2 regions of the Erwinia sp. E_sp_B01_1 genome follow, and region 1 is predicted to be linked to the other one. Evidence: predicted binding sites of a transcription regulator. Region 1 holds the regulator's gene; the other holds the start of a gene.

The links. The regulator Fur, encoded in region 1, represses iron uptake genes when iron is present. The targets are predictions, from matches to a motif close to ATAATAATGAGAACNACTATCAA.
Region 2: a site for Fur is predicted at 1,516-1,538, ahead of VRC33_RS16275 (Nramp family divalent metal transporter). Genes of this name have one in related genera too.

The regions. Positions count from the first base shown of each region.
Region 1 covers NZ_CP142208.1:1,404,494-1,407,914, reverse strand. Annotated here, with positions in the region: gene ybfF (esterase) at 1-405, shown strand, start outside; gene ybfE (LexA regulated protein) at 552-833, shown strand; gene fldA (flavodoxin FldA) at 996-1,526, shown strand; gene fur (ferric iron uptake transcriptional regulator) at 1,880-2,323, shown strand; gene VRC33_RS06890 (beta-N-acetylhexosaminidase) at 2,376-3,421, opposite strand, start outside.
Region 2 covers NZ_CP142208.1:3,472,777-3,476,197, reverse strand. Annotated here, with positions in the region: gene VRC33_RS16280 (NupC/NupG family nucleoside CNT transporter) at 2-1,189, opposite strand; gene VRC33_RS16275 (Nramp family divalent metal transporter) at 1,576-2,814, shown strand; gene VRC33_RS16270 (DUF2502 domain-containing protein) at 2,907-3,281, opposite strand.

The DNA of each region.
Region 1 (3,421 bases):
GAGCGTCGACACGACGCCATTTTTGCCGCTCTGAAAGCAGTAACCGATGCCGGTATAACTGTGCGTAGCGATGCAGCGGCCCTGATGCGTGAGACGCTGGAAGAAGAAGGCGTTATTCAGTTTCTGCTAAAATCTTTCCATCAGGGAGAATGGCGATTCAACGTGCCGGTACTCTGGGAATGCTACAACCGGATTATTGGCTGGCAGCCGTTACCCGCAGGGTCACAACCCATATTATTTATCCGTGGCGAACTTTCTCCTTATCTCGCCGATGAGTACCGTGACGCGCTGCTTGCCCAGTTCCCTCAGGCCCGTGCCCATGTGGTAACCGGTGCCGGTCACTGGGTTCATGCTGAAAAACCTGATGCTGTTTTGCGCGCAATTCGACGTTTTTTTGCGCTGTAAAAACAAATGTTTCCTGAGATGGCTAAAACGTTGTCGTCATGACTTTCACTGGGGTATGATGGCGCGCTTTAAATTTGTCGCAGCACGAATTTCAGCCGACATCAGGCCTGAACCATCGAACTCCAGCCTTTCAGTATCACGATTCTATGGCAAAAGAAAACACGGACCGCACCACGATCGATCTGTTCGCAGATGACCGTCGCCCGGGACGACCTAAAACTAATCCGCTTACGCGTGATGAGCAGTTGCGTATCAACAAACGTAACCAGCTCAAGCGCGATAAAGTGCGGGGACTGAAACGCGTTGAGCTGAAAATGAACAGCGACGCAGTGGATGCCCTGAATGAACTCGCTGAGCAGCGTAATATGAGCCGCAGTGAGTTAATAGAAGAAATGGTTATGGCGCAGCTGGCCGACCAGAAGCGCTAAACAGCATCAGCTTACCGGCTGTCCGGCATCTGCCGGTGAAGCACAAAGCGACAAAAGCGGGCGGATTACTCATTTATCCCCCTGGAGCTGTCTGCTATCATTGCCGGTATCTGTAGTGAGCAGCCTTTACCCCATCATTGAGATTCAAGAGGTTAGTAAGTCATGGCAATCGTAGGCATTTTCTTTGGCAGCGATACGGGCAATACAGAAAACATTGCAAAAATGATCCAGAAGCAGCTCGGTAAAGAGGTTGCTGAAGTTCAGGATATCGCTAAAAGCAGCAAAGAAGACCTTGAAGCCTTTGATATTCTGCTGCTCGGTATCCCAACCTGGTATTATGGTGAGGCCCAGTGCGACTGGGATGATTTCTTCCCGACGCTGGAAGAAATTGATTTCAATGGCAAACTGGTAGCCCTGTTTGGCTGTGGCGATCAGGAAGATTACGCAGAATACTTCTGCGACGCGATGGGCACCATCCGCGACATCATCGAGCCTAAGGGTGCGGTTATCGTGGGTCACTGGCCAACAGAAGGTTATCATTTCGAAGCCTCTAAAGGGCTGGCGGATGATACCCATTTCCTTGGCCTGGCCATTGATGAAGATCGCCAGCCAGAACTGACCAGCGAACGTACCGAAAAGTGGGTCAAACAAATTTTTGATGAGCTCCAGCTGCAAGAAATCATTGAAGCTTAAGGAGTGCGGCCTGTTGTGGGACATATCTCACATCAGGCCAGTGATTTTTCCTATAGAAGTAATAGGCACATTTTTGTAACTTTCATCTGCAAAACTGTAGAATATCGCCATCGGTCACCCCGCTTTCTCAATGTCTTCGCCCTGCTGGCGATGACAGAGCGAAATGTTCACCCAGCGCTTGCTCTTCCGGACGTAACGACTTTCATCATTACCTCCCTCAACAGTGACGCATCGCCGGTAGTATTCATTTCGAAGTATCAGATCTATAATGAGACGTTTAGCTTTTCGCGTCGACCGATGTTCATGGCTTTTCAGCCACACAGTGACTAGCAAAGTAACAGGACAATATCCGCATGACTGACAATAACACCGCATTAAAGAAGGCCGGCCTGAAAGTCACGCTTCCCCGACTGAAAATTCTGGAAGTGCTTCAGGAACCTGAGGGCCATCATGTCAGTGCGGAAGACTTGTACAAGCGCCTGATAGATATGGGCGAAGAAATTGGTCTGGCGACGGTTTACCGCGTTCTGAACCAGTTTGATGATGCGGGGATCGTTACCCGTCATAATTTTGAAGGCGGCAAGTCCGTTTTTGAACTGACTCAGCAGCATCACCACGATCACCTCATTTGCCTGGACTGCGGTAAAGTGATCGAGTTCAGCGATGAATCTATCGAAACTCGCCAGCGTGACATCGCTACGCGTCACGGTATTAAGCTCAGTAACCACAGTCTGTACCTTTACGGTCACTGTACCACTGGCGATTGCCGCGAAGACGATACCCTGCACGACAAGTAATCTGCACTAACAGTAAAAACCGGTGAACTTCACCGGTTTTTTTTTGCCCTTCTTAAAGCTTCTCTACCCTGCTGAAGCGTTCGCCGGCTTTATTCACCGTGCGCAACCACACTTTGCCTTCCACCTGTGGCTGATGCCCGGCCTCATAAAGCTGCCAGGTTTTCCCTTCATCCAGACTGTACTGCACAGCCAGGCCCGGTAATGCCGTATTGACCTGTAACTTACCCTTGACGATTTTACCGCCCGGTAAAGGTAAGCGATAAGCTATGCCAGCCTTGTCCAGCTTCGCCAGTTCACGCTGGCCCAGCAGATTGGCAAATCGCTGCCAGTCCTGGCGCTGAGCGTCCTGATCCACAAAGTGAGTTTTACCACCGATATACTCTTTCCCTGCTTTGTAATCCTGCTCCCAGTCAGCCCGATGCCAGGCTCGTTCCGCAACGGAAAGGACGCGAGGGAAAATCATATATTCCATCTGCTGGTCGGTACGAACCGTTTCGCTCCACAACTGAGCGGAAAGCCCGGTGGCTCCAGGCCAGGCTTTGTCCGATTTTGCACTGAAATTTTTGCCATCGCGATCGACCGAGGTCTCGGCATTTTGCGGCAGGTTATCCGGTGCGAAGCCGAAAACTTTACGTTCATCACTGAAGCGGGTGCCCCAGTAATAGCCACGCTCAAGAGGATTAACCTCATACGGGAAGTCCATATAGAGATAATCAGGATTTGAAACAATCACTTCGTAGCCTTTGTTTGCCCAGTCATTGGCCGAGTCAAATCCTCCCCAATAGAGGGTATCCCAGAAGTTCACCGCAACCTTTTCGGTGGCAAAAGCGTTAGCATCCCTGGCATCTTTCAGCCCATCCTGCCATGCCTGCATCTTGCCGATGCCATGCGCGTTAACCTGCTGACTGACTTTCACCGCAAAATAGCTCGGCAGGTGGCCAAGATCGGCCACTTTCCCCTCTTTAATCATCTTCTGACAAACCTGGGATTTCGCCCACGGCTGATCTTCCTTGCTCATGTCCAGCAACCCGGTGCCGGCAACCGGTTTTTTGATGTCAGAGTAACCCGCGCCAAATCGGATATTTTTCGCTTCATCTC
Region 2 (3,421 bases), 2.1 Mb from region 1:
CTTAAGCCAGCACTAAACCTGCAATAGATGCCGACAGAACGCTAACCAGCGTTGAGCCGTACAGCAGTTTCAGGCCGAAGCGCGACACTACGTTACCTTGCTCTTCGTGCAGCCCTTTAATGGCGCCCGCTACAATCCCGATTGAGGAGAAGTTAGCAAAGGAGACCAGGAACACAGAGAGGATGCCCACACCGCGCGGTGAGAGTTCACCGGCCACTTTCTGCAGATCCATCATCGCGACAAACTCATTGGAGACCAGTTTAGTTGCCATGATGCTGCCCACCTGTAACGCCTCATTAGCTGGCACGCCCATCACCCAGGCAAACGGGTAGAAGACATAGCCCAGCACGCCCTGGAAGCTGATACCGAAGACAAAATCAAACAGGGCGTTAATGGCAGAGATCAGCGCGATAAAGCCGATCAGCATCGCCGCCACGATCACCGCGACTTTGAAACCGGCCAGGATATATTCACCCAGCATTTCAAAGAAGCTCTGGCCCTTGTGCAGATCGTTCAGCGTCAGTTCTTCTTCGTGCTCAACGTTATAAGGGTTGATCAGCGACAGCACGATAAAGGTACTGAACATATTCAGCACTAAAGCGGCTACCACATATTTCGGGTCAATCATGGTCATATAAGCGCCGACGATGGACATCGACACGGTAGACATCGCCGTAGCAGCCATGGTGTACATGCGACGCTGGGACATCCTGCCGAGGATATCTTTGTAGGCAATAAAGTTTTCAGACTGGCCCAGAATCAGCGAGCTGACGGCGTTAAACGACTCCAGCTTGCCCATACCGTTGACTTTGGAGAGCACGGTTCCGATAGCGCGAATGACAATTGGCAGAATGCGGAAGTGCTGCAAAATCCCGATCAGTGCGGAGATAAACACGATAGGGCAGAGAACGTTCAGCCAGAAGAAAGCCAATCCTTTGTCGCTCATGTTGCCAAACACGAAGCTGGTTCCCTGCCCGGCATAGCTCAGCAGTTTGTCGAACAGACCAGCAAAGCCTTTAACAAATCCCAGGCCGGCTTCAGAGTTAAGGAAGAACCACGCAAGCAGTACCTCTATGACCAGAAGCTGTATAATAAAACGTACGCGGATGTTTTTCCGATCTGTACTCACCAGCAAGGCCAGCACGGTTACCATCACCAGCGCCAAAGCAAAATGGAAAATGCCTGACATGTCTGCTCCAATTTGAAGGATGTTATATTTCGCTGCACATTCTATGTAACAAGAAGCCGAAAAACGAGATCTGGAACACAATATAACAATTACCTATCACCCATTCCGACAGAATCCTCTTCCTGGTCACATACTGACACTGTTTAAAAAAACACCCCAGCAAAATGATGGGTATTCTTTAACGGGTTTCCAACAGCTTTCCAACAACCGCACAAATTGTGATTGCTCATTTTTTAGCTATGGCGTAATTTGTGTTCAAGTATAGCCTTTGCTATATTTCTTAGTACGGGCTATCACAGCGATAACGAAAACCCATTCAAATGCGCTTGATAATCATTATCATTTAAAAGAAAATGACCTTTTCAGGTGCTTAGCAGGGGATAACTATGTTTGAAGGCCGCACAGCAGAGCAAACCGTCCGGGGTGCACGCAAAATTAAATTTGCGTTGATGGGGCCTGCCTTTATTGCGGCTATCGGCTATATCGACCCCGGCAACTTCGCCACCAATATTCAGGCTGGTGCCTCCTATGGCTACCAGCTGTTGTGGGTTGTGGTCTGGGCGAACATTATGGCAATGGTCATCCAACTAATGTCAGCCAAGCTGGGCATTGCAACCGGCAAGAACCTGGCTGAACACATCCGTGACCGCTTCCCCCGTCCTGCCGTCTGGTTCTACTGGGTACAGGCAGAAATCATTGCGATGGCGACCGATCTGGCGGAGTTCATTGGCGCCGCGATTGGCTTTAAGCTGATTTTTGGCGTCAGCCTGTTGCAGGGAGCCGTGCTTACCGGGGTGGTAACTTTCCTGATCCTGATGCTGCAAAGCCGCGGGCAGAAACCGCTGGAGCTGGTGATTGGCGGGCTGCTGCTGTTTGTGGCGGCGGCATATGTGATTGAGCTCTTTTTCTCACAGCCTAAAATTGCCGATCTGGTTCAGGGCATTTCTGTACCTTCCCTGCCTACCGCCGATGCCGTATTGCTGGCTGCCGGTGTGCTGGGGGCAACCATTATGCCGCACGTCATCTATCTGCACTCCTCTCTGACACAAAGCCCGGACGGCGGCACTCGTGAGCAGCGCTACTCTTCAACCAAGCTGGATGTGGCCATTGCCATGACCATCGCCGGTTTCGTCAACCTGGCGATGATGGCGACGGCAGCAGCAGCCTTCCACTTCAGCGGACATACCGGCATCGCCGATCTCGACCAGGCTTATCTGACGCTTGACCCTCTGCTGGGCCGTGCGGCTGCGCTGGTGTTTGGCCTGAGCCTGCTGGCAGCAGGACTCTCCTCTACCGTGGTGGGAACCATGGCCGGACAGGTGGTGATGCAGGGCTTTATTCACGTCCACATTCCGCTGCTGGTGCGTCGGGTGATCACCATGCTCCCTTCTTTTATTGTCATTATGGCCGGATGGGAACCTACCCGGATTCTGGTGATGAGCCAGGTCCTGCTCAGCTTTGGTATTGCCCTGGCGCTGGTGCCGTTGCTGACCTTCACCGGCAACCGCGAGCTGATGGGAGATATGGTTAACTCCCGTGGGATGCAGTGGGCAGGCAAAGTGATAGTAGTGATTGTGGTGGCGCTGAACCTCTATTTGCTGGTTGCGATGGCGATGGGAATATAGGGCTCGCACCTGAAGCTTCTGTCACGGGCAACAAGATAGCTGCCTGGCTGCAAGCCGCATAAAAAAGCCGACCTTCTGGTCGGCTTTTTTGATCAGTGACGATCGTGGTCGTGATGACGTTCTCGTTCATGATGGCGTTCGCGTTCGTGGTGACGCCATTCGCGTTGACGTTCACGGTCATGCCAGCGTCGTTCACGCTCCCATTCATGACGTCGGCGCATCTCCTGATGCCTGCGCCACTGTTCGTGACGCCACCAGCGGCCCTCATCGTAACGATAGTTGTTGTGCCAGTAACGGTCATCGCGCCAGCGACCGCCATCCCAGTAGTTTCCGCGACGATCGCGGTCTCCAAGATGCAGCGAAACGCCAGGTGCTAAGGTAATGGTGGCGCTGTCGGCCTGCGCTGTGTGCATCGCCAACGGGGATAAACTTGCCAGTAAAGTGGCAACAAGCAATAAACGTTTCATTGGATCTCCTTATCAACGGTTCTGCTGCTCCGTTGTTGGCCAAGATTATAAAGAGTTTGCTGCGGTTACGCCTGGGAGATTCTGAAAAATGGCCTGAAAAGGAGATTTGAGATTTATCCGGGAATATCCCGCCGCAGGGC